DNA from 2 places in the Shewanella sp. SM29 genome. Region 2 is predicted to be linked to the other one. Evidence: riboswitches for the same ligand, from Rfam matches in the RefSeq annotation. Region 2 holds a riboswitch; the other holds the start of a gene.
The links. Region 2 has a riboswitch for cyclic di-GMP ahead of gbpA (N-acetylglucosamine-binding protein GbpA). Riboswitches for the same ligand answer to the same signal wherever they lie in the genome.
Positions count from the first base shown of each region.

Region 1: it holds a riboswitch for cyclic di-GMP, as region 2 does, so the genes downstream of both, L5L77_RS01340 (glycosyl hydrolase family 18 protein) here and gbpA (N-acetylglucosamine-binding protein GbpA) in region 2, are expected to answer to the same signal.

Region 1 is NZ_JAKKRN010000001.1:285,009-300,316, forward strand. Features, by position in the region: gene L5L77_RS01305 (peroxiredoxin-like family protein) at 1-484, opposite strand, end outside; gene L5L77_RS01310 (hypothetical protein) at 846-1,736, shown strand; gene L5L77_RS01315 (DEAD/DEAH box helicase) at 1,938-3,239, opposite strand; gene L5L77_RS01320 (methyl-accepting chemotaxis protein) at 3,602-5,170, opposite strand; gene L5L77_RS01325 (HD-GYP domain-containing protein) at 5,702-6,967, shown strand; gene L5L77_RS01330 (aminopeptidase P family protein) at 7,141-8,928, opposite strand; gene L5L77_RS01335 (ROK family protein) at 9,583-10,368, shown strand; cyclic di-GMP riboswitch class I at 10,718-10,806, shown strand; gene L5L77_RS01340 (glycosyl hydrolase family 18 protein) at 10,920-13,526, shown strand; gene L5L77_RS01345 (FKBP-type peptidyl-prolyl cis-trans isomerase) at 13,659-14,129, opposite strand; partial or broken gene L5L77_RS01350 (short-chain fatty acid transporter) at 14,380-15,308, shown strand, end outside.
Region 2 is NZ_JAKKRN010000010.1:9,703-25,010, forward strand. Features, by position in the region: gene exeM (extracellular exonuclease ExeM) at 1-1,694, shown strand, start outside; gene L5L77_RS08735 (hypothetical protein) at 1,805-2,260, shown strand; gene L5L77_RS08740 (PaaI family thioesterase) at 2,366-2,803, shown strand; gene L5L77_RS08745 (YgjV family protein) at 2,886-3,128, shown strand; gene katB (catalase KatB) at 3,456-4,931, shown strand; gene norW (NADH:flavorubredoxin reductase NorW) at 5,047-6,213, opposite strand; gene norV (anaerobic nitric oxide reductase flavorubredoxin) at 6,206-7,735, opposite strand; gene norR (nitric oxide reductase transcriptional regulator NorR) at 7,962-9,569, shown strand; gene L5L77_RS08770 (TMEM165/GDT1 family protein) at 9,620-10,174, opposite strand; cyclic di-GMP riboswitch class I at 10,585-10,684, shown strand; gene gbpA (N-acetylglucosamine-binding protein GbpA) at 10,808-12,253, shown strand; gene L5L77_RS08780 (aromatic amino acid transport family protein) at 12,817-13,992, shown strand; gene L5L77_RS08785 (S46 family peptidase) at 14,262-15,308, shown strand, end outside.

The DNA.
Region 1 (15,308 bases), on a different contig from region 2:
TCCACAGTGGGTTATCCAGTTTTAAGCGACTCAGATAAGTATCAGTGACTTGTTTGCTAGTGTAAAAGGCAAGACCAAAGGCTTGCGATGCCTGCATTTTTTCATCGGAAAGTAGCTGATATTTGAGTTCGTTTTTAGCGGCCGATGCCTTTAGCTGTGCGGGTGTATCAGTGGAAATCCCCACCAGTTGAAAGCCCATGTCGATAAGTTTAGGTTCGATGGCTTTTAGTTGCCCCATTTGGTTGTTGCAAAAGGGGCACCAGCCGCCACGGTAAAAAAAGAAAATGGTTGGTTTTTGTGCGGTTAATTTTGCTAAATCAACGCTTTGGCCATTCATATCTTGTAAGGTAATTGCGGGAATTTGTTCGCCATTGAGCAGTGGGCTAACCGAATATTCATCCTTAGCGATAGGTTGAGCTAGCGTGGTAAAACTGCCAAGCAGTAGGCTGGTGGTCAATAAAAAGCGCTGTAGTAGGGACGGCATAAGTAATCTCTCTTAGTTATGGGTTATTCTATCAATTCAAGCGATTGGCTCTGGTTTGTACGCTTGTTGGGTCGTGAATGGGGATGACTGCTATAAGAACGGCGAATGCTGCAATTTATTGCAGTGTGTATCCAGATATCGTGGTGTTTTTAAAGCAATGATTGCTCAATCACCCAAAAGCTCGTTTTAGTCTCATATGAGTCAATGGTGTGAGCCGATAACATGGGCTAATTGAGTAAGCTAATCGAGTCTGCTAATTAACTGAGATAAGGTGGGGCGCTGAACGCGAAAGTGATAGTATTGCCACAGCCTTGAAAGGTTGAAGTGATGTTTGGTAATTTTTTCAATAGGAAAGTGGTAAATGGATAAGGGATTATTTAAGGCGTTAAAGAAAGTCTATTATAAAAAGTCGTACCGCAAAGACGAGCATGGTTATCAACAAAGAATCGATAATGGCGATGTGTTTGATGTCGATACGGGAACTTATATCTACTCCTATCAAGGCCTATCTGATGCTGAAATCGCATTGATTGAACAGAGTGGCTATCCGGTCAACGACCGAGTTAAGCTGAGTCATGATGATGTGGTGCTCGGCTATAAAGCGATACTAAAGCAGCCGAATCTTGCGCTGGAGAATTTACTGGCGGCCTATTTATGTGGTTTTTCAAGCTTCCCTCGCGGTCGTCAACCCATTCTCAGTTATTTGTTTGCTAAGGCGCTACCAGAACATTCGATGGCAACCGATAGTGACATTTGTCCTGTGTGTTCCATCAAGCGCGTTAACTGGATTGAGCAGGGACAAGAAATCTTTTCCTGTTACGCTGGCAGTGTGTGGAACGAGCGCTGGGCGCACAATCTCATAGAATTACAAGAGTTTTGTACGCTATCGCCTTGTAAACCCAGTATAGAGGATGTGGCCATCTTCAGTGCATTAATTGAAGCTATCCGTCAGGCTCCTTTAGATGAAACACCCGGAAAACTCGAGCAAAGGGTGAAGAAAGCCAAGATTATTCCTCAATTTAAAAAGTACAGTTTCCGTGGCCAACTGACGGTGTTAGCTGAGCTTGGCATCATGCCAAATTCCTATGTTACGCCGCTTTATGAAGCATTTACGCCATTTGAAGCGATCTGCAATATCAAATACTCGGGCAGTATCCGCTCTGACATCATCTTACCGCTAGCGGGTTGGCGCGGCGAAAATCCCATTGATGAGCAAAGGCTTAAACAGTTATTTGGTGGTTTTTTCGAATAAGTGATCGGCCTCAGTTATGTAGGCTAAGTATTGACTTCGTCACAGAGTTCGGACTGAGATAAGCCATCTTTGAGAGCGAGTCACTCTTATAGCCTATGGTTTATAGCTCATTAATTCGGCTCAATAAAAAAGCGTCCCTTGGGACGCTTTTTGCTTTAATAACGAGACTGATAGGCGAGGTGCATTGCCTATGTTAGTTGTTTATTTCAGCTTTTTCGCTTTGCTCGGTGCTTGACCCACCTTCATTTTTACGCGGCGGCCCTGCATGTTTTTCTCAGCAGCAACTTGAGCGCCGACGTTGTCGGTTCTTTGTTGCTTTTTGGCAAAACTGCGGCGGGTTTGCAATTGCTTTAATAGCAATTCGCGGCTGCCAACTTCATAACCTGGCACAGTGACGCGGCGAATCTGTTGGCCAATCAATTTTTCGATATCGGCTAAGGTGCGCTCTTCTTCGCGGCTCACAAATGAAATGGCTACGCCAGTTTTACCCGCACGGCCTGTACGACCGATACGGTGTACATAATCTTCTGCGAGGAAAGGTAAGTCATAGTTGACTACGTATTCAAGGCTTGGAATATCCAGACCACGGGCGGCAACTTCGGTGGCAACCAGCACTCGTACATCTCCCGCCACAAACTCACGCAGTGCGCGGCGACGACTGCCTTGGCCTTTTTCACCGTGGACCACTTCAGATGGGATACCATCTAAGTTTAATTCTTTGACTAGCGTATCGGCGGCTTCACGGGTCGCAGTAAATACCAATACCTGTTGCCAGTTTTTCTTGCCGATGAGCTCAGAAAGCAGTTCGCGTTTACGGCGTTGTTCAACCGGATAAACTACTTGGCTAACGGTGTCGGCTGTAGTGTTTTGTTTATCAACGCTGATCACTTGCGGTTTAACCATCATGTCGTTGGCGAGTTTTTTCACCGCACTTGAGAAAGTGGCCGAGAACAACAGGTTTTGACGCTTCTTATTTACCGCTTGAAGGATCTTTTGGATATCGGCGCTAAAGCCCATGTCGAGCATGCGATCGGCTTCGTCTAGCACTAAAAAGTCGACGTTCGACAGGCTTAAGTTACAGGCGGTAAGGTGCTCAAGTAAGCGACCAGGGGTGGCAACAATCACATCGGCGCCGCGTTTCAGCTTTTGCGCTTGAGTCTCAATCTTTACGCCGCCGTAAATGGTTAAAACACTGAAGTTTAAGTACTTGCAGTAAGCCGTAACGTTGTCAGCCACTTGAGCTGCAAGCTCACGGGTTGGCGTAAGGATTAATACGCGGGCATTCGACTTTAGCGTTTCGCTTGGTTTTTCAACCATCTTTTGTAGGATCGGCAGCGCGAAAGCGGCGGTTTTACCCGTACCGGTTTGGGCACTGGCTAAGACATCTTGGCCGCGGCGAATAGCAGGTATCGCTTGCTGCTGAATAGGCGTCATTTGTTGATAACCGCAATCTGAGATAGCGCGCAAAATCTCGGGGGAAAAACTAAAAGATTCAAATCTCATTTTGGATTCCTATCGTTCACTTATTCAAACATTCAAGCGCCACTAGCCTCTTTATCACTCGTCTAAAGGAGAGAGGTGTACCGGCTGGCTCATTCTTCCACACAGATTTTATAAGAAAAATGGCGGGCGCGGAGTATAGCAAAAATTTCGGTTAAAACCTGTACTTTTTAGTGTTTTGGCATTTTATCTGCACCATTTCATCAGGAGGGGATAAAAGGCTTGGCACTGGTTCAGGTGGGCTAGGTCTTATTGATCTATACAAGGGTTGAGTAAAATATGGACTCAACAATACGGATTAAAGCTCGCTACATTAGAAAATACCGCAACCTAGGCTGCGGTATTTTGGATCTTTTACTTATTGTTTAGCCGAAGGTGCGCCTCAGGCCAAGGGCTTTTTCGGCATTGTGTTTAAGAAGATGGGCTGCATCACCAATCAGATGGGTTGCAGCTAAGTTCTCGGCGCTGGCATGGGTGATGGAGTGAATATTACTGGCGATCTCATTGACCACTTGACGCTGTTGATCGGCTGCCACTGCATTTTGTTGGGCAAAGGTGTGGATGTCACTCACTTCTTGGTAAATGGTGTTTACATTGTCGGCGGACAGCTGAATATCGCTGGCACAACGCTCCGCATGTTGACGGCTTTGTTCCATTTCTTTGGCCCATGCGTTGAGCATAGTGAACATCTTATCGACACTCTTAGAAATACTGTTGGTCGATAGCTGGGTTCTGCTCGATAGGGCGCGTACTTCATCGGCGACCACGGCAAACCCACGGCCTTGTTCACCCGCACGGGCAGCTTCAATCGCGGCATTGAGGGCGAGGAGATTAGTTTGCTCGGCAATAGAGTCAATTTCGCCCATCGCATTAGCTACTTGCTCGGCTTCTTTATTTAATTGATGGGCATTGTTGGTGGCATCGGCAACAGACTTTGCCAGTTGCTCCATTTTTTGAGTGTTGGCCTTCATGTTGGCACTGCTTTTAAGGCAGAGATCATAGGCGGTATTGATGCTAGTGGAGGTGAGATGGGTATTCTGCGCCACTTCTGTGATGGTTGAACTCATTTCTTCCATCGCGCCAGAGAGCTGTTCTAGCTGACTTTTCTCTTGATCTAGGCTGACATAGGTTTGCTCGGTCGCGACCACTAATTGATCGGCAATTGCATGTAATTGATTGGCTTGATCTTGGGTGCGCCCAAGTACGCCATTCATTTTAGCCTGCAGCATGATGAGCTGGAAATCGAGGATAGAAGAGGTATCTGCACCCGAGTAAATGTAACGACTGATAGAGTCATATTTGGTTTGCATTTCAATCAGTTTAGCGGGAATACGAAAGGCCTCATCGTAGAAAATGGCGAGGTTTAAACTCATCAGAATTGCCCCTGCGATAATTACGCCCCAGCCCCAAAAGTAGCCAGCGATCAGTAAACCTGTGGAGGCTACAACCGCAGATACGATACGTTTTTGCATTAAACTTAAGGGTTTAGGAATGGATTTGTCTAATTTGAGTCTTTGGTAAATCTCATTAGCTTTCGTGACGTAGGCGGCTTGAGGCTGAATGCGCACCGATTGGTAACCGATAATAGTGCCGTTTTCAAACAAGGGCGAAACAAAGGCATCGACCCAATAGAAGCCCCCATTTTTACAGCGGTTCTTGACTATGCCGCGCCAAGATTGGCCCGACTTAAGCTTTTCCCACATTTCTTTAAAGGCGGCGCTCGGCATATCGGGATGACGCACCATATTGTGTGCACTGCCGACTAACTCTTGGGCGCTATAGCCTGAGACTTCGGCAAAACGGGCATTAACGTAAGTGATGATACCGCGAGTATCTGTAGTGGAAATGAGTTCATCTTGTGGTGTTAAGCGGATTTCTTGATCTGATCTCTGCGTATTAACTATTTTATTCGCTGAGGCGTTACTCTGGCTCATTTAGTGTGTCCATTCAGGGCCGATGTGGTTCATTAGGGTTCAGGGCGCGGTGTTAGGCGCGAATTTTCTTGTGCTGACTCTCATCGGAGTAAGCTTGTTATGTGATAAGAGTATCATTTTTGTGTGGGTATAGGAGAGCGGTTTCTCATGGCTGACAGGTGAAAATCAATCGTTCGTCGTATTTATAAGCTATTGCAATATATAAAGTTTTTAAGTAGCGAGAATGTGGAGTTAAACGAGCGTTTATCCTGTTAAATCGTTAATTCTAGTATTTTGTATAGGGTTATTCTTTTATGTCTTGAGTGGGTATTTGTCATTCATCTTAAATATAAATTATGTTCGATGATATTGGGCTAATGTCGTTGATTCGGCTTGATATCGCAGTATTCATGGAGCGCTTTATTGGCCTTAGTCTATTCTTTAATGGGCAACAAAAGATGGCTTATTTTTCCTTGCTTCAGCGGTGTATCTTGATTTTGCTCTTCTACTTCATTAGCTCACAGCGGGAATGCTACATAAGAGGAACTTCCCATGGCGATATCACTTAGGCGTGGTGTAACTAAATTAGCCACAGCGTCCTTGGGAACAGCGGCGGCACTGCCACATTGGCGACGTTTGATCTTTGAACGTTTATTTGGCTTTCTAGCGATTCTCTGCGTGCCTGTATATATCACTAGTGTGTATTTATGCGTCATCGCCGATCTCTGGTTTATGGTGGTATTTGATACGCTGGCTTATCTGTTTTTACTGCTTTTACTGTATTTTCCTAAGCTTGCTGATAGTACGCGTTTTGGCTGTGGCTGCTTGCTGGGTTTTGCTATCGGCATCGGTTTTTTAATTGCGATTGGCCCTTCGGGAGCTGGTTTTTTCTGGTTATTTATTTTCCCGCCGTTAGTCGGTATTTTTTTAGGAAATCGAGCCAGCTTATATGCCCAGTGTTTGAATGGGCTAAGTTTGGTATTGATTGGTTTTGCCTATCATTTTAATTGGCTCAATTGGCCTGAAACCCAAGGTTATAGTGTCGGTATTTGGGCCGTTGTCGTGGTCAATTTTATCGTGACCAATGCCATGTTGACGTTAACCATCACTTATTTATTAGGTAAGTTGGCTGACGCACTCGATTCAACCTTAGCATCACGCCAAGCTACCGTATTAGGCTTAGCTAAACTCGCCGAATACAGAGATAACGAAACGGGCGCGCATTTGCTACGTATGCGGCAGTATTCGAAAATGCTCGCGTCGCAGCGACTACTGGCCGCCAATCCTCCTGCAGAATTGAACGAAGATTATATTCAAGACATTAGTTTGTCGGCCATTTTGCACGATATAGGTAAAGTCGGTATCGCCGATGCGATTCTGCTTAAACCGGGTAAATTAACGCCGCAGGAGTTTGAGCAAATTAAAGCTCATCCTGTGATCGGGGGACAAGTGCTACGCAGTTTGTTGGAATATGCGCCCCAATGTACTTTTATTCAGATGGGCCGCGATATTGCTTCGGGTCACCATGAAAAGTGGGATGGTAGTGGTTATCCCCTTGGTTTGAAAGGTGAAGATATTCCGCTTTCGGCGAGGATAGTGGCCCTAGTTGATGTTTATGACGCGCTGACTTCTCCCCGATGTTATAAGCGGCCCTTTAGCCACCAAGAGGCTATCGAGTTAATTATTGAAGGCAAAGGTCAGCATTTCGACCCTGAATTAGTCGATTGTTTTATGGCAATTCATCAGGACTTTGAAGTGTTGTCTAAAGCATCGCTGGATGATGCTTATCAGCCGATGGCACAACCTACTATGGTTTAGCGACTCATGTTTTTAAATCGTGTTTTGAAATCATGGTTTTGAAATAAGGCGTGGGTTTTAAAACACACTGATAGCGCTAAAAAAACGCCCAATGCTAATTGCCTTGGGCGTTCTATTTTATAGCGCGTAAGTGACTAATATAACGACTTAAATCGCTATTTATCAGCGGAGTGCTAAATTGCTTTAGTTACTTGATTTAACCAAGCCAATTCATCCCCTGACATCAACGGAGAAAGTGTATTGAAGACTTGCTGATGATAAGCATTAAACCAGTCTATTTCCCCTTGCGTTAACAGGCTCTTATCAATAAGGCGCGCATCCATAGGGATCATAGTCAACGCATCGAATTCATACATTTCACGCTCAGCCCCTTTAAGTGCTTCGCAGTGCTGAACGACGACGAGGTTTTCTAGGCGAATACCGAAATCGTCGGCGCGGTAGTAACCCGGCTCGTTGGAAAGCACCATGCCGGGCATCAATGCGATACCGTTGACATTTTTACCTATGCGCTGCGGACCTTCGTGCACACTTAAAAAGTGACCCACACCATGGCCTGTGCCGTGATCGTAATCAAAACCATGTTGCCATAGATATTGGCGGGCGAAGGCGTCGAGCTGCTGGCCTGAAGTACCTTTTGGGAAGCGAGCTTGGTCTAGCGCGATATGACCTTTTAGCACCAGCGTGACCATTTTTTTATGCTCATCGGTCACTTCACCTATCGCAATGGTACGGGTCACATCTGTCGTGCCGTCAATATACTGAGCGCCAGAATCCACTAAGTAGATGCTGTCCATTGTCATCATGGCTGGTGTGCCATTGTTGTGATTGTAATGGCACATAGCGGCATTAGGACCAGCAGCTGAAATCGTGTCGAAACTTGGCTCGCGGTAACGCTCATCTTCTAGGCGAAAGCTTTCCAATTTATCCGCAAGGGTGCCTTCATTGTGCATGCGATTGGCTGCCACTTCGGCATCGAGCCATGCAAGGAATCGACTCACGGCGACACCATCGCGGATATGACAGGCACGCATGCCGGCCAGTTCTGCGGCGTTTTTCTGCGCTTTAGGTAAAGCGACAGGATCGATTCCGGCAATTAATTTTGCTCCTGCCTCACGGGCAATGTTTTGTGCCCAAGCGTTTGCAGAATTCGGATCGGCAAGTAGTTTTACGTCCTGCATGCTGGCGAGTGTATCGGCAAGAGATGCCTCGCCCTTAAAGCTTACGCCAGCACCAACATGCTCCTCAATGCCCTCTGGGAGTTTGCTTAAATCGGTGAAAAGCTGCATATCGCCATTGGCGTGGAGCAGGGCACTGCCGAGTACAACGGGCAGGCGCGGTACATCATTGCCGCGAATATTGAGTAGCCAGCAGAAAGAATCTAAGGCGGCGATTAAGGCGACATCACCACCGGCTTTTTTTACTAATGCACCAATTTCAATGCGTTTTTGCAGGCTGGTTTTACCAGCACTCTCGTTGCTAAACAAAGTGATAGGCGCGTTCGACTGTGCTGGCCGATTCTGCCAATGCAAATCGATGGGGTTTTGTTCAACTGCAACTAATTCGATTTGGGATTTATTTAAGGTTGCTTTGGCATTGTCATACCAAGCTAAGGTGTGTAAGCGCGCATCGAAACCAACGCGAGACCCTGCTGGTAGCGTGTCACATAACCACTCAATTTGTGGTGTATCGGTTAGGCTTTCATAACTGAAAAGTGTGGCATCGACTTGCAAACGAACTTGAACCGTATAGCGGCCATCGGTAAATATTGCGGCTTTATCTTTCAATACGATAGCCATACCCGCCGAACCGGTAAAGTTGGTTGCCCAGTACAAACGTTCGTTATGTGCCGGCACATATTCGCCCAGATATTCGTCGGCACGGGGAATAATAAAAGCATCGAGATTAGCAGATGTTAATTCGTTACGAATAGCACCGAGACGGTTAGCGATTGATTGTGACATAAGGGCTCCAATTAAGACTGGCATGCTATGCGAGTCGGTAGGCGAAGATCGCCTAAGGATGAATGGTTTATACCCAAACAACCTGAAGATGCAGGATTCAGCGGTAATTTAACGCACTTTAGGCAAGGCGGTTATTTGCAGACCTAGTGGGCTAAGTTAAAAATAACCAACGCAGTATAAAGTGCGTTAAAAACCGCCGGGACGGAGCGTCTAGGGCACTTCACTTCCGTGTTGCATCAATTCAAAAGGTAGCCGACATTCTGTCATTGATACGCCTTGAATTGAAGCACCCTAGGCGCTCTGAAACTCGTATCTTCAGGTAGCTTGGGTATATGTTGATTTGAGTTTTAACCGGCTCGGATTATCGCAAGTCTAGCGCGCTAGATGCAAGGGTAGCGAATAAAGGATTTTGTATACAATCGTGAATTTGTGCAGGTAAGACGCTTGAGGTTATGGGATTTGTTGTTAATTTATTTATGTGATTTTGAGCGTGAAAAGTGAATTAAATAAAAGGTTGGTCATGTTTAATTATGACTTATTCCTTACAAATTAGCAACTTAAGTTTTATTCAATCGCTAACATTTGGACCCTATGCTAACATTTGCCATCTCTACTCGGGGTCAGAGTGGGGCACATGTATCAGTGGAGTAAGCGATGCAAATACTAACAATAGATGTGGGCGGTACCAAAGCCCTGTTCGAACTTCAGCTCGCGGGACATACAGAACAATATAAAATCCCCACAGGTGAAGGTTTTAAAATTGAAGAGTTAAATAATCAAATTGCGGCGTTTGAACGTGATTATGATTTACAGCATTACCAACTAGCGATTGCCGTACCTGGACTGGTACAAAATAATCGTTTGGTTTCTTGTAAATCTTTACCTGGACTCAATGGATTGAGCTTCGATACAGTCAAAACCCAGGGTGAGCTTAAGTTTATCTGCAACGATATCGATGCGGGTATGCAAGCGACTTGTGATGCCAAATATGCCTGTGAATTATTGGTCATGTGCGGCACTGGGATCGGTATGTCTATTGCCTTTAATGGGCAAGTCTTTACGGGAGCGACTGGCGTGGCGGGGGAGTTGGGGCCTTGTCGCGTGATGACAGAATCTGGCGAGTTTAGTTTAGAGCAACTGGCCAGTGGCGATTCAGTACGCAGCCGCAAAATCTCCACTCAGGATGATTTATATCGCGCGGGCAGTTATCTCGGCATGGGATTAGCGTGGGCGGTTAATTTATTTAATCCCAATCGAATTTGGCTTGCTGGCGGTATGATGAATAGCGCTCCTTACTACAAAGGCTGTCTCGAAAGCTTAAAGCAAATGGCATTGAGCGCGCCCTTAGCTGAGATGAAAATCAATCGTGTCGATGATATGGAAACCTTGGTTTGCCGCGGTTTATCTGTGATGCTCGCAAGGGACTATCCCCGTGCATAAGGATAATAAATGCCCCGCGCATAAGGATCATAATGTTGCTCGACAATGGTTTGCGCCATGAATGTTTAGTGATTGAGTTTTAGCTGCATAAGCGACGTAAATTGTGAAATATAAAGCAGGACTTATGATGCCTTTGGCATATCGAGTCCTGTTTTTTTATTTTTAAAGTATTCAGATAATCCTCATTATCCAAAGTAAATATTAGCGATAGTTTAATTTGCATAATTCCTTTCTTATCAGATGGCTAGTTCTATTTACGATTTTAGCCAATAACGCAGTTGATAATATTTTGTTGCAATTTTATTTCACTTACGCTTATTCTGATATTTGCAATGACAGCGTTGTCATTGCGTGTAAAAGGCAAACCAGTTGAAAAACTGGGACGCAAAGCCTCCGGTCTAAGGGTTCGTCTGTACCTATGATAGCGGGGATACCACAGGTTTTTCTTCGTGCAGTTGTCAGTCGTTTTGCATGGTTTTAAGAGAGTGCTGTTTCCTGTCTACGCTTTGTTTGCCTTATTGATTCATATAAAAATTCAATAGGGATATCTCATGTTCAAGACTCAAATTTCAACATCAGCCTTGCTAGTGGCATCAGCGCTGGCATCTACCATCAGTGCCAGCGTTTTTGCAGCGGCGCCCGGTAAACCGACTTTAGGTTGGGGCGAAACTAAGTTCGCTATTATTGAAGTGAATCAAGCGGCTACCGCTTACAATCAATTAGTTACGGTGAAAGATGCCGCCGATGTATCCGTCAGTTGGAACCTTTGGAGTGGCGATGTGGGCAATAGCGCCCAAGTGTTACTCAACGGCAATGTAGTTTGGGAAGGCCCATCTGGCGCGTCGGGAACCGCTAACTTTAAGGTGAACAAGGGCGGCCGTTATCAGATGCAAGTACAACTGTGTAACAGCGATGGTTGTACTGCGAGTGATGTTAAACAAATCCTCGTGGCTGATACCGACGGCAGCCATTTAGTGCCACTCAATGCTCCCCTAAAAGAAAACAACCGTCCCTATGCTAATAAATCAGGCAAAGTGGTGGGAGGTTACTTTGTCGAATGGGGCGTATACGGCCGTAAATTTCCGGTCGATAAGATACCTGCGCAAAACTTAACCCATATTTTATATGGCTTTACCCCAATTTGTGGTGGTAATGGCATCAATGATAGCTTGAAAGAAATCGAAGGCAGTTTCGAAGCGTTGCAACGTGCCTGTAGTGGTCGTGGTGATTTTAAAGTTGCGATTCACGATCCTTGGGCAGCGATTCAAATACCGCAGGCGGGAGTGAGTGAGCATTCAGATCCTTACAAAGGGAACTTCGGTCAATTGATGGCACTTAAGCAAGCACATCCAGATTTGAAGATTTTACCTTCGGTCGGTGGTTGGACCCTCTCGGATCCCTTCTTTTTCTTCGGTGATAAAACCAAGCGCGATATCTTTGTCGCTTCGGTGAAAGAGTTTCTACAGACCTGGAAATTCTTCGATGGCGTAGATATCGACTGGGAATTTCCAGGGGGGAATGGCGCTAACCCAAATTTAGGTAATGCCAATGACGGTGAAACCTATGTGACTCTGATGCGTGAACTGCGGGCAATGCTTGATGAACTAAGCGCCGAAACGGGTCGTACCTATGAGCTGACCTCAGCCATTAGCGCTGGTGACGATAAAATTCAAAAAGTCGATTATCAGGCTGCTCAGCAGTACATGGATTACATCTTCTTGATGAGTTACGACTTTAATGGTGGTTGGACTAATACTGAACTCGGCCATCAAACCAATCTGTATGAAGCGAGTTGGGATCCTAATACTCGTTACACCACAGCTAATGGCGTTAATGCGCTGTTAGGCCAAGGCGTGACCCCAGGGAAAATTGTGGTCGGTGCCGCTATGTATGGCCGCGGCTGGACAGGTGTCAATGGCTACAGTGGTAATAATCCTTTCACGGGGACGGCAACGGGCAAAGTAAAAGGTACTTGGGAAGCTGGTGTGGTGGATTATCGTCAGATAGCGAATGACTACATGGGAAGCGGTTGGACTTACAGTTACGACGAAACAGCTGAGGCGCCATCTTTGTTCAAGGCATCTACTGGCGATTTAATCACTTTCGATGATGCTCGTTCAGTTAAAGCCAAGGGGCAATATGTGCTTTCTAATCAACTTGGTGGGCTTTTTGCGTGGGAACTTGATGCCGATAATGGTGACATTCTGAATGCCATGCACGAAGGTTTAGGTCATGGTGAAGGCACCACTCCGCCAGTGAATAAAGCGCCCATTGCCAATGCTGGCGCGGATGTGAATGTCACCGGTCCCGCCGATGTGACGCTCAATGGTAGCGGTTCGCGCGATCCTGAGAATAACGCGCTGACGTATCTTTGGACGCAAGTGTCTGGCCCAACTATTACCATCGCAAACGCGGATATGGCGAATGCGGCGATTCAATTGGGTGCAACATCTGCCGATGTCGTCTATGGTTTTAGCCTTAAAGTCACCGATCCTGAAGGGTTATCTGCCACAGATTCAGTGACAGTAACCAATAAGGCAGATACACCGAACCAAGCACCTGTAGTGACTCTGGCTCCGACTGCGACAGTTGAAGCGGGTAAAACCGTCAGTATAGTAGCGAGTGCCTCCGATGCAGATGGTGATGCCTTAACCTACGCTTGGACTGTGCCCGCAGGCGTGTCGGCAACCGGGCAAAATAGTGCCACGTTAGTGGTTACTGGCCCCAATGTTACCGAAGCGACCCTCTATGGTTTGAGCGTGTTGGTTTCCGATGGTGCCTTAGATGCAAGCGCATCGACTAATCTGACTGTGACGCCAAAAGTGGTTGGTGGTGGGTGCGATGCAACCGATCCCAATGCCGGTAACTATCCTGCTTGGCAAACCAGTGTGGTGTATAACACGGGCGATACTGTGAGCCATAGTCAGTTGGTATGGAAAGCAAAGTATTGGACGCAGGGTAATACGCCATCTCGCACCGCAGACCAATGGCTGCTACTCAGCCAAGTTGATCTCGGTTGGGATGCGGGTGTGGTGTATAACGGCGGTCAAACTGCTCGCTATAACGGTCGTGTTTGGAAGGCGAGTTACTGGACTAAAGGTGATGTACCGGGTGTTGCAGCGGTATGGGTTGATATTGGCGCGGCAACCTGTCAGTAATTATCCAAAATTTTGATATTATTGGTTAAAAAATAAAGCCCTGCGAAGATTCAGGGCTTTTTTCTTTATTAAGCGAAAGGTTTTTTTATGAATACAGCCGAATGCATTAAGACAGACTCATTGAAGACTGATTTAATTAATCTTAAGCAGTTCCACATCAAAAATTAACACAGAACCACCACCAATCTTGCCCGTGCTACGGTTACCGTAGGCGAGTTCACTGGGAATAAAAAACCGCATTTTATCGCCAACAACCATAAGTTGTACGCCCTCGGTCCAACCTTTAATCACCCGATTAAGCGGAAATGCGATGGGTTCGCCGCGATCAACCGAACTGTCAAACACAGTACCGTCAATCAAAGTGCCATGGTAATGGACTGTCACTGTATCGCTGGCTTTAGGATGAACAGTGCCATCGCCCTGAGTTAATACTTGATATTGCAAACCTGAAGCTGTGGTGATCACACCTTCTTTGGTTTTGTTTTGTGTTAAAAACTCATTGCCTAAACGGATATTTTCTTGGGCGGCTTTTTGGCCGTTCATCGAGGTAAAGAAGTAAAAAATCACCCCAGCAATCACCACAACGGCAAGTAACATTTTCATATAAAGAGCACCTTAGTTAATTTTTGCCATATTATCAGTTTTTTAGCATCAGATGCTATCGGCACTCGCGTGTGCGTTGAGCGGGATATCTGGTGCTACCAGTTCAAACCGTTAAAAACTCCCTCAAGACTTTATCCTGTTTTAGAGATCGCTTAATCTGTGGGCTTAAGGCTCAATAAAAATTCAATAAAAACAAATAAGAACTAGGGCGTGTTGACGTTTTAGTTCAGATAATAAACAAGGAAAGTCTATGTTAAACAAAGCGGCAAAACCTCTGGTCAAACTCGTCGACCGATATCTACCCGATCCTTATATTTTCGTGCTTTTACTTACCTTAGTCGTATTAATTGCTGCTGTGGTTGCCGAACATAAAACCCCGCTGGAAGTCATCAATTATTGGGGCGATGGCTTTTGGACGCTGTTAAGTTTTTCGATGCAGATGCTGTTAGTGCTGGTGGCAGGATTTATGTTGGCAAGCTCCCCGCCGATTAAAAAGCTGCTCGATGCCATTGCTGGATTGGCTAAGTCGGCACCACAAGCCATTATTTTAGTGACTTTGGTGTCACTGGCCGCCAGTTGGATTAACTGGGGTTTTGGGCTAGTGGTGGGCGCGTTATTTGCCAAAGCCTTAGCTCGCAAAGTGAAAGTGGATTATCGATTGCTGGTCGCCAGCGCCTATTCTGGCTTTGTGGTTTGGCATGGTGGGCTTGCGGGTTCGATCCCATTAACCATAGCGACGGTGGGGCATTTCTCTGAATCGCAAATCGGTATCATCCCCACCAGTGACACCATTTTCGCGAGTTATAATTTATTGTTAGTGGCAATTCTGTTTGTGGTCATGCCCTTAGTAAATCGCTTTATGTTGCCAGAAGAAAAAGACAGTGTTTATGTCGACCCAAGCGCCCTTGATGACAAAGACGCTGAACTTGATGCTTCGGCGTTAGAGCTTAACTCTGCAAATGTGAGCGAGCGTCAGTCTGAAAGCCGTCCTGCGGATAAGTTAGAAAATAGTCGTTTACTCGGCTGGAGCGTCGGTGGCGCTGGGCTTGTATACTTAGGTTATTACTTTTGGGTGCAGGGCGGCAGCTTAAACCTCAATTTAGTGAACTTCTTATTTTTATTCCTCGCCATACTGTTACATCAAACACCACGCAGTTTATTAACCAGTTTGAATGAGGC
Region 2 (15,308 bases):
CTTTCTATGTGGCCGATGGTGAAACCTTAGCGCAAGCATTAGAGCGCTATGAAGGCATGAATGTGGCCTTAGATGCGGGCAGTGATCTTAAAATCAGCCGTACCTTCAGCTTTGACTATGCGGGTAGTCGCAATAACATGCTAGTGTCATATCAAGCGCCTTTAATGAAGCCTACACAGCTGTATCCAGCGCTTTCTGCTGAAGCAACGGCATTAGTTAAATCTAACCGCGAAAACCAACTCTTTATCGAATCCGATTACAAGCCTGCCAATGGTGTTATTCCATACTTCCCTGATTTCAATGTGGAAACGGGTTACATCCGTGTTGGCGATCAACTGACTAACCTGCAAGGTGTGATTGGTTACAGCTACGGCGCTTATCGTTTAGTAGCGACTAATACTATTACAGCGGGTGATTTTATCCGTGGTGATGACAGAACCGAAGCCCCAAGTGTCGCAACTAAGGGAGATCTGCGCGTGGCTAGCTTTAACGTGCTGAACTTCTTTAACGATGTTGATGGTGGCGATACCAATCCATCAGGCAGTAACCGTGGCGCTCTAACGCTGGAAGAAATGGTGCTACAACGTACTAAAATCGTTAGCGCTATTACCGCCATGAATGCCGATATCGTCGGTTTGATGGAAATTGCTAACAACGGTTTTGGTGAGAAGAGTGCGATTAAGGATTTAGTCGATGCACTAAATGACAAGCAGACGCCTGAAAACGCCTATAGCTTTGTTGAAATCACCGATGCTGATAAGTATGACGGCAAGTACTTTGGCACAGATGCGATTACTGTCGGCATGTTATACCGTGGTGGTAAAGTGGCTTTAGCGGGGGCAGCACAAGTTATCGGTACTCCAGAACAGCACGCCAGTGCTGGCAGCGTGACTCGCACAAAAGATGGCAAAACTGAGACTAACCCTGGCAATGATGCTTATCAACGTCATAGCTTAGCGCAAACCTTTAAAATCCATGATGAGTCTCTGACCGTAGTCGTTAACCATTTGAAATCTAAAGGCTCAGGTTGTTTAGAAGATTGGGTTAACTTCGAAGAGTCAGTTGATCCTGCCGATCAACAGGGCAAGTGTAATGCTTTCCGCGTATCTGCAGCGAAAGTCTTGGGTGAAACGCTAAAAGACGTGAAAGGCGACTTACTGATCATCGGTGATATGAATGCCTATGGTATGGAGGATCCTATCCGTGTACTAACCGACTTCGATGCGAGCAAGTCAGAGCGTGACATCCTGACCGCTTCGTGGACGACGCTCGACGGCAAAGTGTTTGAACGCCAAGGCAGCAAGATTGAAAAAGGTTATGGCTTTATCAACTTGAACACGAAAGCCCACGGTGCAAGCACTTTCTCTTATAGCTATAACGGCGAGTTAGGTAACTTAGATCATGCTTTAGCCAATGCTAACTTAGCCAAACGTTTAGTGGATATTGAAGATTGGCATATCAACTCAGTGGAATCTAGCCTGTTTGAATACGGTAAAAAGTTCTCTGGTGATCTGGTTAAATCTGAAAATGCTTTTTCTGCATCGGATCATGATCCTGTGATTGTTGCTTTAAGTTATCCTGCGCCAGTAGTGCCGCCAAAACCTGAGCCAAAGCCTAAAGATGATGGCGGTGCTTTAGGTTATTTAGGTTTAGCACTGATGTCCTTGTTTGGTTTGCAGCGTCGTCGCCGTTAACCTGTATATGGGGTTAACTCACAAGTGCAATTTGTGAGCTAGACTGAAACAAAGGGATGGTTAACCATCCCTTTTTTATCTCTTTTTTTCAGTTTTTATTAGGAGTGAGTATGGATACCACCTCAAATCCGCTGAAAACCATGAATATCAAGGCGCCACTGTGGTTTTACTTTGTCGCAACGCTCAGTTTGTTGTGGAATATCATGGGGCTGATGGCTTTTGTGATGCAAATGACTATGACGCCAGATGCACTCGCACAGATGAGCCCAGATCAAATTAAACTCTATGAAACGACGCCAATTTGGGTTGATGCTGTGTTTGGCTTTGCCGTGGTTTCAGGGGTTCTAGGATGCCTATTATTGTTATTCAGAAAATTAATTGCTTATAAAGTGTTGGTCGCCTCGCTTATCGCTATTTTGTTGCAAATGACCTATGTATTTTGCATTCAGCAAGCGGCTGTGGTGCTAGGAGCTGACGCGTTAATTATGCCAAGTGTAGTCGTGGTGTGGGGATTATTTCTTGTCTGGTTTAGTCAGCTAAGTACCGTTAAATCTTGGTTAGTTTGAGCCTTATTTTTGCTGATATTGATGTGACCAGCTGAGAGTAAACTAGTTGAACTTCATCCACTTCACAGTAAACTGCTGATTGGTTTTATTGACTAGGAAGTTGCAATGAGTATTTGGTTTAGAGCTGTAACGTTAGAGGATTGCGCGCGTTTAGACGCCGGTATGGGTGGCAAAGGCACCTTGATGCAGACTTTAGGAATTGAGATCAGTGAGATTGGCGACGATTACATGAAGGCCACTATGCCAGCCAGTCCGGCGGTGCATAACCCTTTGGGCATAGTGCATGGTGGCGCGAATGTCGCGCTTGCTGAAACCGTTGCCAGCTATGCGGCAAATTTCGCGGTGGATTTTGAGCAGTACTATTGTGTCGGTCAAGAAATTAACGCTAACCACTTACGGGCTTCCCGTAATGGGGTATTAACCGCCACGGCTAAGCCTATCCACTTAGGGAAGCGCAGCTCTGTATGGGAGATTTTAATCCACAACAGCGCGGGTGAACTGACTTGTATTTCACGGATGACTGCGGCTGTCGTTAAACGCTAAATGCAATGAGCCAGCTTATTACCTGTGGTGTGAATGGCGTATCAATCGTTTGATTTAAATAATATATAGATAAGGATTGGATATGGATAACGCTACAATTTGGGAATGGGTTGGTTATTTAGCTTCAGTGGTCGTTGCAATATCACTGATGATGTCAAACATTAAGAAACTGCGCTGGTGGAATCTCATTGGTGCGGCTTTATTTGTGGCCTACGGTGTGGCAATTGGGGCTTATCCTGTTGCCTTAGTTAACTTTTTTATCGTGCTGATTGACACTTATTATTTGGTTAAGCTTTATCGTGAAGCCGACTTATCCAGCAGTTAATGGCAGTGTATCAGCTTAACTCCGCTTTCTCGCACCGCACTTCGCTCCATTGTCCTGAGCAGCTATTTGGTTTTTCAACAGCATCTTAAGTGATGTGAGCGGACCATTGGCTGTGAGTCCGTGTAATTCATTAACTGTCTTGCCAAACTCATTCTTAATCTTTTTTTTAGATTATATAAATCTAGTTTAATCGTTTTGTTCTCAAGTGGTAATTCTCTATTCTTGCTCTATCGACAACACGTCGCCAGCCAAGGAGATAAACCATGGCCACCATTTACGATTTAATTGAAACCTGGTTAACCAGCAATCAAGACTAAGGAGCAGGGCATGAGTCAACAACATCAAATAAGTCAGTACTTAACGAGCCAAAACGGCGCCCCAGTGGCCGACGATCAAAACTCACTGTCGGCGGGTGAGCGTGGTCCTCTGCTATTACAAGATTGGCATTTAATTGAAAAGTTAGCCCATTTCAACCGTGAGCGTATTCCTGAGCGTATCGTGCATGCTAAAGGTACTGGGGTTTACGGCACATTTACGCTGACTAAAGATTTAAGCGATTACACCATTGCTGACCATTTCAATGGTGTTGGTAAGCAAACCGAAACCTTTATTCGTTTCTCAACCGTAGGTGGAGAAATGGGTTCTGCCGACGCAGAGCGCGATCCACGCGGCTTTGGTTTACGTTTTTATACTACCCGTGGTAATCACGATATCGTGGGTAACAATACGCCGACCTTTTTCTTACGAGATGGGATTAAGTTTCCAGACTTTATCCATACGCAAAAGCGTAATCCTAAGACAAACTTAAAAGATCCGCAGGCTATGTGGGACTTTTGGTCATTGAATCCTGAAGCTATGCATCAAGTGACCATTTTGATGTCGGATCGTGGTATTCCTGCGAACTACCGTCAAATGCACGGTTATGGTTCACACACTTTCTCGCTGTGGAATGCCAAGGGCGAGCGTTTCTGGGTGAAGTTCCACTTTAAATCGCAGCAAGGTGTGGTCAACTTAACCAATGAACAGGCTGATAAATTAAAAGGGATTGATCCCGATTCATCGCAGCGCGATATGGTGGTTGCTATTACTGATGGTAACTTCCCGCGTTGGACGGTTAATGTGCAGATTATGCCTGAGGCAGATGCCAATACTTACCATATCAATCCATTTGATTTAACTAAGGTTTGGCCGCATAGCGACTATCCATTACTTGAGATTGGTGTATTAGAACTGAATCGTCTGCCACAAAACTACTTTGCTGAAGTTGAGCAAGTGGCATTAGCACCGAGTAATTTGGTCCCAGGGGTTGGGGCTTCACCTGACAAGATGTTACAAGCGCGTTTATTTGCCTATGCCGATGCGCAGCGTTACCGCATTGGTACTAACTACAACCAATTGCCAGTGAACTGCCCGCATGCCGCTAAGGCAAATCACCATCAACGTGCAGGTGCGATGGCGGGCACACAATGCCCTTACCATGGCAGTCAAACGGGTGGCGACGCTTCGGCAAACTATGGCCCGAACAGCACTGCTGATGCCTTGGTTGAGCCAGTAAACTTTAGCGAACCACCATTGCGTTTAGAAGGTGAAGCGGCGCGTTATAGCCGTTATAACCAAGACGATTACACCCAAGCGGGTAATTTGTATCGCATCTTCTCTGAAGTGGAGAAAGCGCGCCTAGTGGCAACAATTTCGGGTTCATTAAGTCAAGCGAGTTTAGATGTGCAGCAACGTATGGTGGCGCATTTTACTCAAGCCGATGCGGATTACGGACAACGTATTAAACTGGCATTAGGTCTTTAAACTGTTGCTGTTGCGAATGTTTGAATAATAGTAGAAACGATAAAACTGAGTAGGAAGCCTCTACTCAGTTTTTATTATCAGCGACAACAATATTAACATTCTCGTTAATGTGCTCTTAGGCTGCAATGAGTGCTGCGTTAGGGCTATTTAGTTGCTTTAACAATCCAAATGCTTGCTGCATTTTATCCTCGGTTACGATAAATCCTATAAATGTTTCATCCACGTCGAATGCTTTAATACAGCTTCCTTGAGCATCAATATCGACTTGCCAGCGATGGACGCCATTCACTGTTATACCGCTGAGCTGCATAGGTAACAGTGGCGTTTTCACTTTAATTAGCATGGCGGGAAAATTCACTGCTGTCGGTTGGTTCAGTAATGTGTTCGCTAGCGCATTGGCGCTCAGTAACGCAGGTTGCAAATAGGCCCTATTTTGGCCGTTGATTTGGGCGCAATCACCTAGCGCATAAATATGGGCATCGTTGGTTTGTAAGCATTCGTTAACGACGATACCTTTATTGACCTCTAGCCCCGCATGCTGGGCAAGTTGACTGTTAGGGAGAAGTCCCGCTGCACAGATAACCGCATCACAAATAAACCGCTGGTCATTATCTAGGCACACAGAGATACTGCCATCTTGGTGTTGCAGTTGGCTGACTCGGGTTTGCAATTGCACTGTGACGTTATACTGCTTTAGTACAGCGGTCAGTTTGTGGCTTAACATTTCGGGTAGCATATTCGGCATTAAGCTCGCTTGTGGATCGACCAAAAACACTTGCTTACCTGCAGTTGCTAAGTCCATTGCCAGTTCAACTCCGACCAAACCAGCACCGATAACCAGTACTCTCCTCGCGCCATGGATGTCTGCTTCGCAGGCCTGATACTCCATTAAGCTGTTAACTGTGTGGATGATATCGACGCCATCCCCCTCTATAGGTGGAATAAAGGGTCGTGCACCCGTGGCAAGCACTAATTTTTTGTACGCAATTTCGCGTCCTTGATGGCAACAGACTACCTGACGAACTTTATCTATTTTTATGACTTCACAGTGATTTATTACATCAATTTGTTGCTCATGTGCAAATTCAGTCGCGGTCAATTTTATGAGGTCTGACGCCATTTTTTTAAGGCTAAACACATGGCTTAAATCTGGTTTATGGTATTCGTCACCAGAGTCGGCTGTGATAACTGTAATCGGTTGTTCGCGGTTTAAACGTCGCAGTGTTTTGACTAGCTGATATGCCGCGAATCCACTGCCGATAATGACGATAGGTTTAGACATTAGTCACCTCATTTTTTATGATAGCGAAAACGCTTTTACCTAGGCCACATTCGGGACAGAGGAAGTCTTCGGCCACTTGAGTCCAAGGTGTGCCAGCAATGACATCTTGATTAGGCTCTCCTTTTTCAGGGTCGTAAACCCATTGGCAAACGGTGCAAATCATTGATTGTGTATCATTTAATTCGCACGCTTTTGTTGCAATCGGTGCCGTCACAGGGACGTTATTAGTAGCAGTATTTTCAGCTATTTGACTGGCTGTGGTGGCTTGGTTAGGTTTTGACATGACTTGATTAATGATAGAGCGACTATTCGCGCTATCGAGGGGACGCAATGCCCATTCTCGCGCGATTCGCTGGCCGTGCTGACGGCATTCTTGCATCGCATCTCGATCGGGACGCCATTTGACTTTTAATCCCACCGAGGTTTCAAAACCAGCATCCATCAAACGAGTGTGAATTCTATCGACTGCGCCGCCATTCCAGCCATAACTACCAAAAGCTGCCGCCTTTTTATTGCGAAAACGCAGGCCCGTGATTTCTTCAAGCATGGCGGCAATTTTAGGCATCATCACATTATTCATGGTGGATGAGCCGACTAAAATACCTTTTGACCTAAATGCCTGTGCAAGGATTTCGTTTTTATCATGACGTGCGACGTTATACACTTTTACTGCTACATTGGGGTCAACATCATGAATACCTTGAGCAATACCGTCGGCCATCATGCGAGTATTATTGGACATAGAGTCGTAGAAAATCGTGATGCGGTCTTCTTGATAAGCGTCGGCCCAAGCTAAATATTGGTGAATAATTTGGGCAGGATTATCACGCCACACAATGCCGTGTGAAGTTGCGATCATATCTACAGGTAAATTAAAGCTTAATACTTCGTGAATTTTAGCCGTCACTAGGCTGCTAAAGGGCGTTAAAATGTTTGAGTAGTACCGTAGGCATTGTTCCATTAATTCATTTTGATCAACCTCATCATTGAATAAATGTTCGTCGCAATAGTGTTGGCCAAAGGCATCGTTACTGAATAAAACCGCATCTTCGGTGAGGTATGTCATCATGCTATCTGGCCAATGCAACATAGGTGCTTCGATAAATATCAGTTGCTTACCATTGCCTATCGCTAAACTATCCCCTGTCTTTACGGTAATGAAATTCCATTCTGGGTGGTGGTGATGTCCTACAATGGAGTCGACCGCATTTTCACTGCAGTAAATTGGAGTGTTAGGAATTTTGGCCATTAATGCAGTCAGGGCGCCTGAGTGGTCTTCCTCTGCATGGTTCATCACAATATAGTCTATATCGGTTAAATTAATTTCAGCTTCAAGATTTTGTAAGAATTGCTGGCTAAAACGATGATCAACTGTATCAATTAACACGGTTTTTTCTTCACGGATAAGGTAGCTATTGTAGCTTGTGCCTTTAGTTATTTTGTACTCAGTACCATGAAAATCTTGCACTTCCCAATCGCGTTGACCCACCCAGTGGATATTGTTTTTTACATGAATAGTCATAAATACACCTGTGATAATTAATAATGAATGCGCTACGTAAATCTTGCTTATTTAGTTAAATCTCTTATTGCACTCACTATGCCAACATTGTAAGACGTTGATTTTTATTGGTATTAACGTATTTCAACATTTGAAATCACTTGTTGGTGTCATAATGACAATTTGACATTGGTCAAATTGACATTACACTGTTGTCAATATGACTTTATTTGACTGTGGATGTGCTATGAGTGCCCATGCTGATTTAACTCAGTTAGCCTTAGATTTAACTGTCGGCGTGTCGACGCAAGACAGATTTGAGCGTTTGTTGGCAGTGGTCAGGCGGCGTGTCAATTGTGATGCTGCGGCATTATTGGCATTTCGGGAGCAGCAATTTGTCCCCTTGGCGATAGATGGGCTCTTTGCCGAAGTGTTAGGGCGGCGCTTTCAAATTAGTGAGCATCCGAGATTAGAGGCTATCGCCCGTGCTGGCGATGTGGTTCGTTTCCCTGCCGACAGTGAACTTCCCGATCCGTATGATGGTTTAATTCCACATCATAGTGCGAACTTACATGTACATGCTTGCATTGGTTTACCACTAATCGCGAACGATCGCTTAATTGGGGCGCTCACCATTGATGGTTTCAACCCTCATCAGTTTGATGGTTTTAGTGATAGCGAGTTGCGTGTGATCAGCGCACTGGCCGCAGCCAGTCTTAATACTGCGTTATTGATGCAACAGCTAGAATCCCAAGTTGTTGAAGTTTCCAATGGCACTGAGGTGCTCAATCGTCCTGCTAGTCAGCAGGAGATCATAGGGCAATCCACACAGATCCAATCGCTAAAGCAGCAGATAAGTGCCGTGGCAGGCACTGACTTATCGGTATTAATTACCGGCGAAACCGGTGTGGGTAAGGAGTTAGTGGCCGCGGCGATACATAATCAATCGACCAGAGCCGATAAATCACTTATCTATTTGAACTGCGCTGCATTGCCGGAGTCCGTCGCCGAAAGCGAGTTATTTGGGCATGTAAAAGGGGCATTTACGGGGGCAATCAGTCATAGGCAAGGCAAGTTTGAACTCGCTGACAAGGGGACCTTGTTTTTAGATGAAATCGGGGAGCTTCCCTTGGGGCTGCAAGCTAAGTTATTGAGGGTTTTACAATACGGTGAATTACAGCGAGTGGGCAGTGATAAGAGCCTAAAAGTTAATACTCGGATTATTGCCGCCACTAATCGAATTCTGCACCAAGAGGCAACGGAAGGGCGCTTTCGTTTCGATCTTTACCATAGGTTGAGCGTATTTCCTATCCACGTAGCACCATTAAGAGAGCGTGGGCAAGATATTGTTATGCTGACAGGTTTTTTTCTTGAACGTTGTAAAGCGAAGTTAGGACTCACCCATATCAATATCACACCCGCAGCGCAGCAGTTATTAGAGCAATACACATGGCCGGGTAATGTGCGTGAGCTAGAGCATGCGATACACAGGGCTGCGGTGTTGGCGAAAGCCGAGCTAAAAACGGCTTACATCAGCTTAAGTGATAAACATTTTCAGCTCGATTCTTTGATGAATCAAGCACACAGAACAGTCGACGAAGATAGGCCATCAGATGCCGCAACGCCAGCCAGTGAATTAGCATTTAGGTCTGAGTCGGCCTGTCGTGAGCGACAATCGCAAGATAATTCCAGTGTTATACTGGGGCTTAAGGCGGCGACTGAGAGATATCAGCGTCAACTTATTCGTCAAGTTTTAGCCGCGAATCAACAAAATTGGGCTGCGTGTGCAAGAATATTGCAAATCGATACAGGTAATTTGCACCGACTTGCAAAACGGTTAGGTTTAAAAGAATAAAATATTGCGTGAAGAAATTTTATTCTGCAGCAAAACCACAGCCTCGATTCTTAGAAGAACAGTGTTGCTACGCCTAAGAGTGCGAACAATACCGCGCAGCCACGGTGTATCCACAACATAGGTAATTTTTCGGCGCTGAAGTGGCCTGCGATCACTACGGGTACGTTAGCAAGCAGCATGCCTAAGGTTGTGCCTGCAACCACCATCGTTAATGAATCGTATTTTGCGGCTAATACCACAGTTACGATTTGCGTTTTATCCCCCATTTCGGCGATAAAAAACAGGATAAAGGTAGCGAGAAAGGGGCCCATTTTATAGAAACGGCTCTCTTCTGCATCGACTTTATCTGGGATTAACACCCAAAGAGCGATCGCGAAGAAGGACGCAGCCACTAAATAACGTGCAAGATCTGGGCTTACCCAGTTAATGGCCCATTGACCAATCCAAGCGGCGGCAAAATGGTTAAATAATGTCGACAGCAAAATACCTAAAATAATGGCGGTTTTATTTTTAAATCTTGCGGCGAGGATTAGTGCAAGTAATTGAGTTTTATCACCAATTTCGGCGATAGCAACCGTAAAGGTTGAGGCAAGTAGGGCTTCCAAGTGTGATCCTTTAGGGGTGGTTATGACATAAGCACAATAAACCGTCCACCCCTAGGTGCGGTAATTGTGCTCAGGTCTTGCTGGGCAAATCTATGATTTGCTGTGAACACCATGGCATGTTGCCAAGTATGTTGATGTTCACCCTAGATGACGATGGTTCGAAATCCAGTTAGCTACTCCCCCGAAGCGAGGTGGGCATTATACCTAGGTAAGATTTAGTTTCAAGCACGAGTTTATAACAGTAGGTGCTGATAAATGTTTGACGGGTGTCAGAAAAATACCGATTCACATTCTGTAACTTAATGAATATAAATGAATTATTTTTTGACAACGTTGTCTTTTGTTGCTAATTTAGCCAAGTCATTTCTACTTAGTTACATACTGTTAACTCGTAGTGACTCAATGATAACGACTGTATTTGGCAAACTAATTGAAAAGTTAGGACGCAAAGCTTCCGGTCTAAGGTTGTAAATGGATTTTTTAGTGAACTAAGATAGCGGAGTTGCCGCAGAATTCGATTTCTGTGAAAGATAAACGACTGCTGTTTAATGCTGTTGTTTGCCCAAATACCACTTTTATATCTAAGCCTATCATTATGTTTAGGATGATAGGCAATCAATGGAGTGCATTAAAGTGGCAAATCCTACTGTTTTTTCCCCTATTTCTAAATTGAGTTTATTGGCCGCGGCAGTAATGGCGACGAATGCGTTTGTGAGTATCTCTGCGCAGGCGCACGGTTATGTTGTGGCACCTGAATCGCGTTCATATGCCTGTAAAACAGGTAAAAATGCCAATTGTGGTGCGGTGCAATGGGAGCCGCAAAGTGTTGAGGGGCCATCGGGTTTTCCTGAATCAGGTCCTGCTGATGGCAAATTGGCGAGTGCTGGCAATGGTGCTTTTTCACCTTTGGATGAACAAAGTCCGAGCCGTTGGGCAAAGACGGATATTAAAGCGGGCTGGAATAAGTTCAGTTGGCAGTTCACAGCAAACCATGTCACCCGTAATTGGCGTTACTATTTAACTCGCCAAGATTGGAACCCAAACCAAGCTTTGAGTCGAGCGAGCTTTGACTTAGCACCCTTTTGCGTAGTTGATGGTGGTATGGAACAGCCGCCTAAGTTAGTGACCCATGACTGCTACGTGCCAGAAGGTCGCAGTGGTTATCAAGTGATCTTGGCCGTGTGGGAAGTGGGAGATACGACGAATAGTTTCTACAATGCTATCGATGTGAACTTGGGCTCGGGTCCTGTTGTGCCGAGTGAATGGCAAGATGTGGGGGATATCAATCCGTCACTCGATCTAAAAGCAGGCGATAAAGTGATGACCCGGGTGTTTGACGCCAATGGTGAGCAAGCGGCTAAGCAAACAGTCATTACCATTAGCGATGCGACTCAAGGTGATAAACAAAATTGGCCTTTCCTATTAGCAAGCGCGATTAATGCCCAGCAGTCCCAGTTAAAAGCGGGACAAAAAAATGCATCGGGTGTGATTGAGCCTGTGTATGGCAAAAACGACATTTTTACAGCGAAAAACTCAGGTATTGAGCGTGTCGAAGTAGGATTTGATTTAGCTCCTGCTCCGGGCAACAGCTTAGAAGTCACTTCACTTGCCGATGATTATCAAATTATCGATGGTGCGGCGAAGGTCAGCTTTGATGTGACCAGTAACGCCGAGATGCTAGTGTCAGCGTATTTGTTTAGCCATGATGGCACAGCGGCAGGTTTTGTGAGCCAAACTGTTAACAATACCAGTGCTAGCTTAGTGTTAGACGTCGTTGAGCCTAAAGCTGGGCATTATCATTTGCAGGTAAAAGCTGAGCCTAAACAAGGTGATGTTATTCAGCAGAACTTTGATCTCTTCTTAAAGGATCAAGCTCCTGCACCAGAAGCTGATTTTGTATTCCCAGCAGGCGTGAAAGGTTACGTTGCAGGTACTACAGTGTTACAGCCTAAAAATGGCAAAGTGTATCAATGTAAGCCATTCCCTTATAGCGGCTATTGCGTGCAGTGGTCGGCTTCTGCCACAGGATTTGAGCCAGGTGTTGGCGCTTCTTGGGCTATGGCGTGGACTGAGCTGTAAATTAACTTTTTGAGCTAACCTAGCTTCAAAAAGGTGTCATTGGGCTTAAACATATCCGTGTGTTTAAGCCCATATTTTGCATGCTCTCGATGGTGAAAGATGCGCTTTACCTCGGTTTAAGCTCAATGCTGCATCCGATATATTTTCAACAAAGGTAGCGATTTTGTTGGCTTGTATATTTTAGTTTATCACAGCGCTATTAAGTTGTTACCGTACTGTTTGCTACCCTTCTTTGTTCACAACTGGCTTGCCCACTGGGTTTGGCTCTGTTAATGTCCCAAACTATCTATTTAATCGATGCTTATATCGGTACATTAATTTGGGCTATCACAATTGAAAGTCATGCCATTTTTCAATAATCGATTTAGTTAGCCTCAATGGCTACTGGGTTGAAACATTCAAAAGCTATTGGGGCCAATTGATCTGCTAGGTCGAGATCTGATTGGATGCTTTAAGTGATGTGTCGCTTATTTCGATTTAAGACGCAAGGCTTTATCGGTTCAAATCTTACTCAAATAAAATAATAATTAATTATTGAACAGGACTATTGTGTGAATTCAAAAATGTTAGGCTCGATCGCCATCGTTGCCGGGACGGCCATTGGCGCAGGTATGTTAGCGTTACCTTTAGCCACAGCGGCTTTAGGTATTATCCCTGCTTTAGTGTTACTCGTCGTTATTTGGGGCGTGTCCGCCTATACCTCATTACTTATGCTCGAAATTAACTTACGCACTGGCGTGGGGGATAACGTGCATGCTATTACGGGTAAGTTACTGGGTAAAAAAGGTCAAATAATTCAGGGTGCTTCTTTCCTGAGTTTATTATTTGCCTTGACCGCGGCTTATCTCACCGGCGGCTCTTCGTTATTAGTGCTTAAAGCGAAGAACATGTTCGATATCGTGCTCGATAATCAAGTCGCAGTGTTGTTATTTACACTCGTGCTCGGTGGCTTTGCGGCGCTAGGTGTTGCTTGGGTCGATAAAGTGTCACGTTTCCTATTTTCGTTAATGATTCTATTGCTCGTGGTGGTGGTATTATTTTTATTGCCCGAAGTCAGTATTGCTAGCATGGCAACGGGTGCGATTGCCGAGTCTATGGCCAGCAATTGGATGGCGGCAATTCCCGTGGTGTTTACTTCGTTTGGTTTCCACGTCTGTATCGCCACTTTAGTGCGTTATCTCGATGGCGATGCGGTATCACTGCGTAAGGTGTTGTTAATCGGTTCGACTATCCCACTTGCTTGTTATGTTCTGTGGTTATTGGTGACTTTAGGCACAGTAGGCGGATATGAGGTGAATAGTTTTGAAGGTTCACTACCTTCACTCGTCACGGCATTGCAGGATATTGCTCATACACCCTGGATCAGCAAATGTATTTCATTATTCGCTGATTTAGCCTTAGTGACCTCATTCCTCGGTGTGACCTTAAGTTTATATGACTTTATCGCCGAATTAACTCGCGCCAAAGAAACGTTTGCCGGCCGTATTCAAACTTGGTTACTGACCTTTATTCCGCCTGTTTTGTGTGCCTTGTATTTGCCTGAAGGCTTTGTGGCGGTACTGGGATTTGCGGCCGTACCATTGGTCGTGATGATCATCTTCTTGCCAATTGTTATGGCACTGCGTCAACGTCAGTCGCAGCTTGGGGGTTATCAAGTGTCTGGCGGATCTGTTGCGTTAGTTATTGCAGGCTTGTTAGGTGCCGTGATTGTGGGTGCCCAGCTATTTGTTGGGATCTAATTCATTGCGATAGATGAGGGCTTTTTAGCGAATACATCTGGGTAACTTTGATTAAATGTATTTGCTTTGTAAGCGAGTTTTTCAGAGTCTGTTATAGAGAGTGTCGCATGTGATAAAGTCAGGCCCCGGCCTGACTTTTTGCTTTTTAGGTTTTAAAGCGAGTGATGCTGGGTTTTAGCACAGTTATTTAAAATTAAAACAACGCTATTAAAACGAGAAAATGGCCCAGCTTGCGCGTGGCTTCATTCACATAAAACGGACTTAACACAATGAAAAAATGGTTACTCACAGTTGCCGTGGCCGCTAGTTTTGGCGCACAGGCTGACGAAGGTATGTGGCAGCCCCATCAACTGCCTGCAATGGCTGATGAGCTAAAAGCAAAAGGCCTTGAAATTGATGCAAAATCGATTTCTAAACTCACCGAATTCCCGATGAATGCCGTGATAAGCCTTGGCGGTTGCACTGCATCATTTGTATCGCCAAAGGGCCTAGTCGTGACTAACCATCACTGTGCCTATGGGGCGATTCAATACAACTCCACTCCTGAGAAAAATCTGCTGCAGGATGGTTTTTTAGCTAAGACTTTCGCCGATGAATTACCAGCGACCCCTGGCTCACGTGTCTATGTGACTGAAGATGTCACTAATGTCACTGAGCGAGTTAAAAACGGGCTTGAAGGTAAAGTGGGCAGCGCCTTCTATCAAGGCGTTGAAAGCCAAGAAAAAGCGTTAGTTGCTGAATGTGAAAAAGAAGATGGTTACCGTTGCCAAGTGTATAGCTTTCACGGCGGCCTCGAATATTATCTGGTTAAGCAATTGGAAATCCGTGATGTGCGTTTAGTCTATAACCCAGCCGCGAGCGTGGGTAAATACGGCGGCGACGTAGACAACTGGATGTGGCCACGTCACACAGGCGATTTTTCTTTCTACCGTGCTTATGTATCTAAAGCGGGTAAACCAGCAGAATTTAGCAGCGACAACGTGCCATACGAGCCAAAAAGTTTCTTAAAAGTCTCGGCTAAAGGCGTGAGTGAGGGTGATTTTGTGATGGTTGCAGGCTACCCAGGTCGTACCAACAGATATCGCACAGCTACTGAAGTTCAAAATGAGTTTGAGTGGGCTTATCCCGAAGGCAAAATGCTGCGTGAACGCTTTATAGAGATCATTAAAGAAACCGCGCCAGAGGGCAGCGACGAGCGTATTAAGTACGAGAGTCAAATTGCTGGCCTTGCAAATTACGCGAAAAACTTCACTTCTATGATCGAGTTTTACGGCAAATCAACCATGTTGGCTGACCGTAAAGCCCTCGAAGCTAAG